One region of the Microbacterium sp. nov. GSS16 genome, then DNA from elsewhere that is predicted to be linked to it. Evidence: predicted binding sites of a transcription regulator. Region 1 holds the regulator's gene; the other holds the start of a gene.
What was found. Region 1 encodes HrcA, which represses chaperone genes, less so after heat shock. Its sites were predicted from a motif close to TTNGCACTCGNNNNNNNCGAGTGCNAA; they were not measured.
Positions count from the first base shown of each region.

Region 1 (5,929 bases):
GGGGCTCCGATCGGCTGTGGTGCGGAAGTCGGTCAGTGGCTGCGGAAGCGGTCGCGCAGCTTCGAGAACAACCCCTGCTGGAACTGGGCGAGCTTGGGCTCCGGAGCCTTCGTCTTCTTGGCGAAGTCCTCGATGAGCTTGCGCTGCGCCCCGTCGAGCCGCGTCGGCGTGAGAACCTGCACGCCCACGCGCAGGTCGCCGCGCTGAGATCCGCGCAACGGGGTGATGCCCCGGCCGTCGATCGTGAGCACGTCACCCGACTGGACGCCGGCCCGCAGCTCCAGATCGACCGTGCCGTCGAGGCCCTCGATGGTCGTGGTGGTGCCGAGGATGGCATCCGCCATCGACACCTCGAGCGTGGCGAGCAGATCGTCGCCGTCCCGGCTGAAGACCGGATGCGGCGCAACGGCGACCTCGACGTACAGGTCGCCGTTCGGGCCTCCCGCGCGACCGACCTCGCCCGAGCCGGGCAGCTGCAGGCGCAGACCGGTCTCGACGCCGGCCGGGATGTCGAGGGCGACGGTGCGCCGCGAGCGCACGCGGCCCTGACCGGCGCACGACCCGCAGGGGTTGGGGATGACAGTGCCGTAGCCCTCGCAGGTGCCGCACGGCTGGGTGGTCACGACGTTGCCGAGCAGGCTGCGCACCTGACGCTGCACGTGGCCGCTGCCGCCGCAGACGTCGCAGGTGACCGGAGACGTGCCGGGCTGGCAGCAGCTGCCGTGGCAGGTCTCGCACAGCACCGCGGTGTCGACCTCGATGTCCCGGTGCACGCCGAACACGACGTCGCCGAGCTCGAGGTTGATGCGCACGAGCGCATCCTGACCCCGTTCGCGACGCGACCGCGGACGCGCAGAACGGGCGCCGCCCGCGGAGCCGAAGAACGTCTCGAAGATGTCGCCGAATCCGCCGAACCCGCCGCCGAATCCGCCGTTCTGGTCGCCGCCCATGTCATAGCGGCGCCGGGAGTCCTCGTCGCTGAGCACGTCGTAGGCGTGCGTGACGAGCTTGAACCGCTCAGCCGCGTCCTCCCCCGGATTCACGTCCGGGTGCAGCTGCCTGGCGAGCTTGCGATAGGCCTTCTTGATCTCGTCCTGGGAGGCGTCCTTCGACACCCCGAGGACCTCGTAGTGATCCGCCACGGTCACCTTTCTTCGTGTGCGTTCGTGTATTCGGTCGCCCGGATCAGCGGGCGGCCTCGTCTTCTTCGAGCATCCGCGACAGATAGCGGGCGACGGCCCGTGCTGCGGCGAGGTTGCTCGGGTAGTCCATGCGGGTCGGTCCCATCACGCCGACGCGCGCCGTGCTGCCTGGCGCGGCGTAGTTGCTCGCCACGATCGACGCCTCACCGAGTCCGAACGGGGCGTTCTCGGTGCCGATGCTCGTGGCGAGGCCGTGCTCGTCGGTCACCATCTCGCTCATCAGCCGCAGCAGGGTCACCTGCTCCTCAATCGCCTCGAGCAGAGGATGGATGCTGCCGCGGAAGTCCTGCTCGCGCCGCGCGAGCGTGGCAGCCCCCGCCATCACCAGCCGCTCCTGACGGAATTCGGCCAGCTCCTCGGCGATCACCGCCGCCAGCGACGACAGCGCCGGCGCGAGGCGCGAGCCGGTCTGCGGTTCGCGCGCCGATGCGATGCGCTCGGACGCCTCACCGACCGCACGGCCGGTGATGAGCGCCGCGAGCTGGGCGCGCAGCACTGCGAGGTCTGCGTCGTCGATGTCGATCGGCAGCGGCGAGATCCGCTGCGACACCCCGCCCGCGTCGGTGACCAGTACCACCAGCACGCGGTTGGGTGCCAAGGCGACGAGTTCGACGTGGGTGATGCTCGCGCGCGCGAACGACGGGTACTGGGCGAGAGCGACCTGGCCGGTGAGCTGGGTGAGCACCCGCACCGTGCGGGCCATCAGATCGTCGAGGTCGCTGGGCGCGGCGAGGAACGACTCGATCGCGGTGCGCTGCGGCGCCGACAGCGGGCGCACCTGGGCGAGGTGGTTGACGAAGACCCGGTATCCCTTGTCGGTCGGCACCCGCCCCGAGGAGGTGTGCGGAGCGGTGATCAGCTCTTCATCTTCCAGCTGGGCCATGTCGTTTCGGATCGTCGCGGCCGAGACGCCGAACGCATGGCGTTCGACGATCGATCTGCTGCCGACCGGTTCGTGCGTGGCGACGTAGTCCTGCACGATCGCACGGAGGACCTCAAGGCCTCGCTGTGTGACCATCATCCCTCCCGCTGGCACTCGAACGTTCCGAGTGCCAATCCTACCCGCTCGGGCTCCCCCTCAGGCTCGCGCCGGCTGTGCGGGTCGCACTGGCCGTAGGGGGCCGCGTCGGCTGTGCGGGTCGCGCTAATCGGTGAGCGCGCGCACGACGGCATCCGCGAGCAGCCGGCCCCGCAGGGTCAGGCGCACGCGACGCTGCCGCAGAGCCGCGGCGGCATCGACCAGTCCGTCCGAGATCAGCTCGGCGACCCGATCGCGGCGGCCTTCGGCGATGTCGTCGATCGGCAGGCCCTCCGCGAGGCGACTCTGCAGCAGCACCCGCTCGAGGGTGCGCGCCTCGAGGTCGGGCCGCTCGCGGCCTGCGGCGGGCGACTCGCCGACGGCGAGACGCTGCGCGTACGCCGCCGGATGCTTGACATTCCACCACCGCAGACCGGCGACATGGCTGTGCGCGCCGGGCCCGAAGCCCCACCAGTCCGCGCCGCGCCAGTACGCCATGTTGTGCCGCGACCGGTGGTCCCTCCCCTCGGGGGTTCCCGCGTCCGTCGGAGGACGCGCCCAGTTGCTGACCTCGTACCATTCGTATCCCGCCGCACCGAGACGCTCGTCGGCGACCTCGTACATGTCGGCCTGCAGGTCGTCGTCGGGCGCCGGCACCTCGCCCCGCCTGATCTGCCTGGCGAGCTTGGTGCCGTCCTCGATGATCAGCGCGTACGCCGAGATGTGGTCGGGCTCGAGGGCGAGAGCCGCGTCGAGGGACCTCTCCCAGTCCGCCAGCGACTCGCCGGGGGCGCCGTAGATCAGGTCGACGCTCACGTCGAGCCCGGCATCGCGTGCCGCGTCGACGGCCGTGCGCACGTTCTCGGGCCGATGCGTGCGGTCGAGTGCCGCCAGCACGTGCGGCACGGCCGACTGCATTCCGATCGAGAGGCGGGTGACCCCGGCATCCAGCAGCGTCCGCACCACCTCGGGCGTGACGGTGTCGGGGTTGGCCTCGACCGTCACCTCGGCGCCGTCGCGGATGCCGAACGCCGAGGTCGCCGCCGTGAGCATCCGCGCCAGATCGCCGGCGGGCAGCAGGGTCGGCGTGCCTCCGCCGAAGAAGACGGTGTCGAGCGGGCGGATGCCGTCGGCTTCGCCCAGCACCGCGCTCGCCAGCGCGATCTCTCGGATGAGCGTGTCGGCGTACTCGTCCTGCTTCGCTCCGCGCAGCTCGGTCGCGGTGTAGGTGTTGAAGTCGCAGTACCCGCAGCGAACCCGACAGAACGGCACGTGCAGGTAGGCCGAGAAGGGCACCGCACGGTCGACGGTGAGGTCGTCGGGCAGGCGGCCGTCGGCCGGCGCCGGGTCGCCCAGCGGAAGAGGGCCGGCCATCAGAGCGTCCGGGCCATCAGGATGCCTGTGCCATCAGCGAGCGCGCACCATCAGATCGGGGTGGCGTACAGCGGCGAGATCGCGCGCAGGTAGAGGGCGAACAGCTCGCGACGACGACGCCGCACCATCCCGGGAAGGCGGTACAGCAGGGCGACGGGAGCGTCGAACGCCCGCACGGTGAACCACACCTCGTCGGTGTCCTCGCGCCAGTCGATGTCGAACGACTCCTCGCCGCTCACCACCGAGCCGCCGACCGTGCCGAGCACGAAGCCGATGCGGCGCCGCTCCTCGGTCACCGAGATCACCCGCAGCTCGGCATCCGCTCTCATCCCCTTGACGCGGCCGTGCAGCTTGAGGGTCGTGCCCGGCGCGACGAAAGGCGTGCCGTCGGTGGCGAAGCGCTGCTCGACCTGGGTGCGGTTCGGCGCGATGGGCGCGCCCTCGGCGTCGAAGCTGACGCCCGTGTACGCCGAACCCGCGGCCGGGCGCACATCGCGCAGCTCGAGGCCGGCCGCGCGCTGCGCGGTCCACGACAGAAGCGATTCGCCGGCGGTGCGGAAGCGGTCCTCACCGCTGCCGAGACGCCACGATGCCTCCGCGGGAATACTGCGTTCGGGCGGATACTGCATCAGGTCCGGTGCGTGGGTCGCCCCCACCGCGGCATAGTCGACCGTGCCTTCACGGAAAGTCCCCCGACGCATGATCTCCAGCCTAAGCGACCTGTCTGAACAGTCTCCGAACGACACCGCGCCCGAACGGCCTACTTCTTGTCCTTGGTCTCGACATCGCCGGACAGGGCGGCGATGAACGCCTCCTGTGGCACCTCGACACGGCCGACCATCTTCATGCGCTTCTTGCCCTCCTTCTGCTTCTCGAGCAGCTTGCGCTTGCGGCTGATGTCACCGCCGTAGCACTTGGCGAGCACGTCCTTGCGGAGGGCGCGGATCGTCTCGCGAGCGATGATGCGCGCGCCGATGGCGGCCTGGATGGGCACCTCGAAGTTCTGCCGTGGGATGAGCTTGCGCAGGCGCTCGGTCATCAGCGTGCCGTAGGCGTACGCCTTGTCGCGGTGCACGATCGCGCTGAACGCGTCGACCTTGTCGCCCTGCAGCAGTACGTCCACCTTGACGAGGTCTCCCTCCTGCTGCCCGTCGGGCTCGTAGTCGAGGCTTGCGTAGCCCTGCGTCTTGGACTTCAGCTGGTCGAAGAAGTCGAACACGATCTCGCCGAGCGGCATGCGGTAGCGCAGCTCGACCCGCTCCTCCGAGAAGTACTCCATGCCCAGCAACGCACCGCGCCGCGACTGGCAGAGCTCCATGACCGTTCCGACGTAGTCCTTGGGCAGCAGGATCGCGGTCTTCACCATGGGCTCGGACACGGTGGCGACGCGCCCATCGGGGTACTCGCTCGGGTTGGTGACGGTGACCTTCTCTCCCGTGTCGGTGACGACCTCGTAGATCACGCTCGGCGCGGTGGTGATGAGGTCGAGACCGAACTCACGCGACAGCCGCTCGGTGATGATCTCGAGGTGCAGCAGTCCGAGGAATCCGCAGCGGAAGCCGAAGCCGAGCGCGACCGATGTCTCGGGCTCGTACTGCAGCGACGCGTCCGACAGCTTGAGCTTGTCGAGCGCCTCGCGCAGCTCGGCGTAGTCGCTGCCGTCGATCGGATAGATGCCCGAGAACACCATCGGCTTCGGGTCGGTGTAGCCGGCGAGCGCCTCGGTGGCGGCGCCCCGAGCGGTGGTGACGGTGTCGCCCACCTTCGACTGGCGCACGTCCTTCACGCCGGTGATGAGGTAGCCCACCTCTCCGACACCGAGCCCCTTGGACGGGATCGGCTCTGGGCTCGACACACCGATCTCGAGCAGGTCGTGCATCGCCTTGGTCGACATCATCTGGATCCGCTCACGCGGGTTCAGCTTGCCGTCGACCATGCGCACATAGGTCACGACGCCGCGGTACGAGTCGTACACCGAGTCGAAGATCATGGCCCGCGCCGGGGCATCCGGGTCGCCGACCGGGGCCGGGATGTCCTGCACGATGCGGTCGAGCAGCTCCTCGACACCGACGCCGGTCTTGCCCGACACGCGCAGCACGTCCTCGGGCCTGCCGCCGATGAGATCGGCGAGCTCCTTGGCGAACTTCTCGGGATCGGCCGCAGGAAGATCGATCTTGTTCAGCACGGGGATGATGTGCAGGTCGTTCTCGAGCGCCAGGTACAGGTTCGCGAGGGTCTGCGCCTCGATGCCCTGCGCCGCGTCGACCAGCAGGATGGCGCCCTCGCACGCCGCCAGCGAGCGGGAGACCTCGTAGGTGAAGTCCACGTGACCGGG
Region 1 is NZ_CP116338.1:2,052,585-2,058,513, reverse strand. It holds gene dnaJ (molecular chaperone DnaJ) at 33-1,142, opposite strand; gene hrcA (heat-inducible transcriptional repressor HrcA) at 1,186-2,220, opposite strand; gene hemW (radical SAM family heme chaperone HemW) at 2,347-3,594, opposite strand; gene PGB26_RS09780 (DUF1990 family protein) at 3,645-4,295, opposite strand; gene lepA (translation elongation factor 4) at 4,355-5,929, opposite strand, start outside.

Region 2 (5,929 bases), 1.0 Mb from region 1:
CACCGCCGGTATCGCCCTCGGCACCGCCGGCATCCGCAGCCGCACCGCCGGTGTCACCCTCCGCACCGTCGGCCTCTGAGTCCCCGACGGGGCGAGAGCGCGCACGCCGGCTCCAGCGCATCCCGGTCGTCATCCTGGCCGCTGTCGTCTCGGTGCTGCTGGGGGTAGGGGCCGGGGGGCTGCTGTTCGGTCGCGCCGACGGCGCGCCGGCCCTGACCGATGCGCAGCGCAGCACGCTGGTGCAGCTCGATGCGTCCGAGGAGTTCGATCCGGGATCGATCTTGCTGGTCGGAGCGAGAGACGGCGCCGAGGCCTGGTACGCGACCAAGGAGGCCGACGACAGCGAATGCCTGGTGCTCATCGCAGGCGACGAGCGAACGACCGCGTGCCAGCGCACCGGCCGGGCGAACAGCTTCGGGCTGCAGGCGAACGTGAACGCGACGATCGACGACGAGCAGGTCATCGTCTGGGCCGTGCTGCTGGAAGGCGCCGATGGTGAGATGGTCGCGGTGATCCAACGCGAGCAGAACGTGGTCGAGTACGACTGGCGGTCGCAGTACAGCGGGCGCGATCTCGAGATCGCCGAGTTCATCGACGCGAGGGGATACTCCGGCGAGAGCCTGCAGGTGGTGGGTTACGACGACGCGCTGCCCGTGTGGATGACGTTCTCGGGTGCGGAGTTCTGCATGATCGTCGCCGAACCTACCGCCCTGCTCGCCGACGCGTGCTCGTCGTTCGACCCGGCCGGGGGAGGCCGGATGGACCTGCGCACCGATCGGGCGACGTACCAGCTGAACCTGTCGAGCAGTGCCGAGCCGACGCTGACGATCATCCGTACCCCCGACTCGATCGTCTGCGACGTCGACTCGGGCTACTGCGGTGTCGACGACAAGACGGGCGAGCCGTCGGGCTGATCAGACCCGGTCGGCGAGGATCGCCACGCGCCGGGCCGCCGTCCTGGTGAGGATCAGGGTCGCAGCGTTCGAGCCCTTCAGGCTCAGCTTCTTCCGGAACGCGGCGGGGTCGATGTCCATGCCGCGCTTCTTGATCTCGAGGCGCCCGATGTCGTGCGCGCGCAACACCTGGCTGATCGTCTTCACGTGCGCCGGCATGGTCTCGCGCACGCGGAACGACTGCACGAAAGGGGAGGTGAGCGCCGCGTCGCCGGTGAGGTACGCGATCTGCTCGTCGATCATTCCGGCATCGAGCATCCGGGCCGCTTCGCCGATCAGCCGCGCGCGGATCACCGCTCCGTCCGGCTCGTGCAGGTACGCGCCCAGGGCGCGCACCGGCTCGTCGGCGGCGTCGGCCGGCGCGGTGATCTCGTGCGCCTGCCCGGCCTGCATCACCAGGGCCGAGCGACGGATGCCCTCGCGGGCCAGCTCGCCGCTCCACAGCACGAGCTCGACGACGCTTCCGTCGGCGCTCACCCACTGCGCCTCTACGTCGTCGGGGATCAGGTCGCGGTCGAGGCCAGGGCCGAGCTTGATGCCGGTGGGATGCCGCCGCGCGACGTCGAAGCACCAGTCGAGCGACGGCGACCAGTCGGCGGGGGACGTGCGAGTCGTCTCGCTGTGCCCCGCGGTGCGCCGGGCGGGATCGAGCCAGACAGCACCCTGCTCGGGAACGCTGTCTTCGGCGACCCCCTGACGCACGCTGGCTCCGGGGAAGGGCGCCAGGTTGTAGGCGGCGATCGCCGAGGTCACCTCATCGGCATCCACCGCGTCGACGTCGAGGCCGGCCCCGGCGAACGCGAGGCTGTCGCCGCCGATGCCGCAGCCGAGGTCCGCGACGCGGGTGATCCCGGCGCGCCGCAGCCGCACGGCGTGCATGGTCGCGACGCTCAGGCGCGTCGCCTGCTCGAGCCCCGCCCGGGTGAACAGCATCCGGTCGGCGAACTCGCCGAACTTCGCCCTGGCCTTGACCCGCAGGTGCGCCTGGCCGACCACAGCCGAGACCAGGTCGGGGGAGTGGCCGGCGGCGCGCAGCCGCGACACCGACCGGGCGACGTCAGCCGACGACTCGACGGCACCGACCTCATCGAGCAGCGCGAGACCTTCACGCGTGAGCAGCGCAGTCAGCTCAGACATCTCCACCTGCCCAGCCTACGGCGCGTGCCCGTCGCGCCGGTGTCGTCGCCCGGACCCAGCGCGCAGCCGAGGGCGGATGCCGGGGGGCTGGCACTCGCATTGCATGAGTGCCAGCGCTCGGCATACACTGGAGTTAGCACCCTCACCTCGAGAGTGCTAATGATCTTCTGAACTCAGTCACGAAAGAAGAGGTACACCGTGTCGGTTTCCATCAAGCCGCTCGAGGACCGCATCGTCATCCAGCAGGTCGAGGCAGAGCAGACCACCGCAAGCGGTCTGGTCATCCCCGACACCGCCAAGGAGAAGCCCCAGGAGGGCCAGGTCGTGGCAGTGGGCCCCGGCCGCATCGACGACAACGGCAACCGCGTTCCGCTCGACGTCGCCGTGGGCGACCGCGTGCTCTACAGCAAGTACGGCGGCACCGAGGTCAAGTTCGGCGCCGACGAGTACCTCGTGCTCTCGGCTCGCGACGTGCTCGCAGTCGTCGTCCGCTGACGCGGTTCGACACCAGCTCCCAGAGGGCCCGGATGCATGGCATCCGGGCCCTCTGCCGTGCCCCGGCTTCTCAACCCCTATCGATCCCCGAGCCGAACCCGCGGATGCCCCCGATGAGCCCCTACAGGCCTCGGGGCGGCCCCCGATGCCGCCGACGGGGGCTGGCCGCACACTCGTAACACGCGCCACCTGGCGCATACACGATGAAGGGGTAATCGATCATGGCTCTCGACGGCAACGCCAACACATCCGGAGCCCAGTGGAACCTGGGTATCGCCAACTCCGGAAACACCGACGACAACTCGGACAACTCGGTCACGGACAACAGCGACAGCTCCGACAACTCGGTCACTGACGACAACTCGGACAACTCCGTCACGGACAACAGTGACAACTCGGTCACGGACAACTCCGACAACTCGGTCACGGACGACTCCGACAACTCCGACAACTCGGACAACTCCGACAACTCGGACAACAGCGACAACTCCGACAACTCGGTCACGGACAACTCCGACAACTCGGACAACAGCGACAACTCCGACAACTCGGTGACCGACAACTCCGACAACAGCGACAACTCGGACAACTCGACCAACGACTCGTACAACGACAACTCCGACAACTCCGACCACTCGTGGCGCGACAACTCGGACCACTCGGTGACCGACTCGTACAACACGCTCTACGACAACTCCGTCACCACCGGTGTGCGGCAGTTCAACACGGGCTTCGGCGACGTCAGCCTCGGCGCCGGGGGCGGTGGCATGGCAGCCATGGCGGGCACCGGGTCGCTCAGCATCGACGGAAGGACCACGCTCAACGACCAGTCGGTCAACCAGAACATCTCGGCGGGCGGCGACGTCAGCCAGCACTTCGGGCAGAGCAGCAACATCGCATCCGGAGACGGCTCGGCTGCAGCCGGCGGTGACGCGACGGTGATGAACGTCAACACCGACATCAGCATGGGCGATGTCTGGACGGGCAACACCTGGAACACCGATTCGTTCAACGAGGACTACTCGCAGGACTGGGCGTTCACCGACTCGTTCAACGACAACTCCGACAACTCCGACAACTCGGACAACAGCGACAACTCCGACAATTCGGACAACTCGGTGACCGACAACTCGATGACGGACAACTCGATGACCGACAACTCGCAGGACTGGTCGTTCACCGACTCGTTCAACGACGAGTCGATGGTCGACAACTCCGACACGTGGACGGCCGACGACTCGTTCAACGACAACTCGACGGTCACGAACGACATGGACATGACGCTGAACGACTCCAACGTCGACAGCCCCTTCGGGGACGCGTCCGACGTCGCCTTCTGACAGATCCAGCGGGCGCACGACCTGCCTGGCCGTCCCTCTGGTGGGCGGCCAGGCACACCACTAAGCTCCTGAGCACTCGAGGGGAGTGAGAGCAATGTCTGACGAACCGGATGTCACGCCGTCGGACGACGGCGCGCCCTGGGGAGACGCGGATCTTCTCGATCCGTTCGGCGCCGACGCCTTCACTCAGGAGATCGCGAACATCTCGGAATCCGACTGGGACCTGAACGCCGACGAGATATGGGGAGATCTCGACGGCGGTCAGGGTGACGGGACAGACCTGCCCGGGCCCGAGCTGTTCGCCTGATCCGCATCGGACACGACAGAAGGGGGCGCACGTGCCGGGAGAGCATGCAGCTGGGGAAGCGAAGATCGTCGACGTCATCCACGACGTCGGCGATCTCGCCGCGTCTTCGGGGAGGAACGACCTCGCCGCTCGACTGGCCAGCACCAAGCAGCGGCTGGACGACCCGGCGGTACGCGTCATCGTGGTCGGCGAGTTCAAGCAGGGCAAGAGCAAGCTGATCAACGCGCTCGTCAATGCTCCGGCCTGTCCGGTCGACGACGACGTCGCCACCAGCGTTCCGACCACGGTCGGCTACGCCGAGCAGCCGTCGGCGTGGGTGATCGAGCGACCCGCCGGCGGGGCGGGTGAGCCGCAGCGCCGCCGGATACCCCTCGAAGACCTGGCACAGTACGTCTCCGAGCGCGGCAATCCCGCGAACGAACGCGGCATCCTCTCCGCCGAGGTGCTGCTGCCCCGCGAGATCCTGCGCGGGGGCCTCACGCTCGTCGACTCGCCGGGTGTGGGCGGTCTCGAATCGTCGAACTCGCTGGCCACCCTCGCCGCGCTCTCGTCGGCGCACGCAGTGCTGCTCGTGTCGGACGCCTCTCAGGAGTACACCGAGCCCGAGGTGCAGTTCCTCCGGCACGCCATGCGCATCTCGCCGAACGTCGCCGCGGTCCTGGCCAAGACCGACCTGTACCCGGAATGGCGACGCATCGAGGAGATCGACCGCGCGCACCTCAGCGGCGATCAGGACATTCCGATCTTCTCGGTCTCGAGCGATCTGCGGCTGCTGGCCGCCGAACTGCAGGACCGCACCATGAACGACGAGTCGGGCTTTCCCGCTCTCGTCGCGCATCTGCGTCGGGAGGTGCTCGGCCGCGCCGAGACCATCCACACGCGCGGCGCCGTGCACGACCTCATCTCGGTCGTCGAGCAGCTGGAGATGTCGCTGCGCGCCGAGCTGAACGCCCTGCTGAACCCCGAGGACACGCCCCGCATGATCGCCGAGCTCGAGGCGGCGAAGGCGAAGGCGGACGACTTCCGCGGGCGCTCCGCGCGCTGGCAGGTGCTGCTGACCGACGGCATCGCCGACCTCGTGGCCGACATGGAGCACGACGTGCGGGATCGACTTCGCAAGGTGCAGCGAGAGGCGGAGCGCGCCATCGACGAGGGCGACCCCGGCCCGATCTGGGACCAGATCCGCGAGTGGCTGGATCAGCGCGTCACCGCCGCGGTGTCGGAGACCTTCGTGTGGACCGACGAGCGCTCCCGGTGGCTCTCGGAGGAGGTCGCCGAGCTGTTCAGCCAGGACCAGGCCGACATCCCGGTCAGCGATGTGTCCGACATCCGCGGCGTCCTCGACCCGGTCGAAGACATCGCCGGCCTCGAAGCTGGCCAGCTCAGCGCGGGGGAGAAGATCTACATCGGGGTGCGCGGCTCGTACGGCGGCGTCCTGATGGTCGGCCTGGTGACCGGGCTCGTCGGCATGGCCCTGATCAACCCCCTCTCGCTTCTCGCGGGCGTGCTCGTGGGCCGTCGGGCGTACCGGGAGGACATGGGCAACAGGCTGAGTCGTCGCCAGCAGGAGGCCAAGATCATCGTCAGGCGCTACGTCGACGAGGTCACGTTCCAGGTGGGCAAGCAGCTCAAAGACCGTCTGCGCCTCGTGCAGCGCACCGCGCGAGATCACTTCGGCGCGCTCGCGGAAGAGCTGC
Region 2 is NZ_CP116338.1:153,647-159,575, reverse strand. It holds gene PGB26_RS00720 (hypothetical protein) at 1-914, shown strand, start outside; gene PGB26_RS00715 (class I SAM-dependent methyltransferase) at 915-2,096, opposite strand; gene groES (co-chaperone GroES) at 2,289-2,585, shown strand; gene PGB26_RS00705 (hypothetical protein) at 2,807-3,925, shown strand; gene PGB26_RS00700 (hypothetical protein) at 4,020-4,232, shown strand; gene PGB26_RS00695 (dynamin family protein) at 4,264-5,929, shown strand, end outside.
Region 2: groES (co-chaperone GroES) is a predicted target of HrcA. The motif match lies at 2,178-2,204, and genes of this name have one in related genera.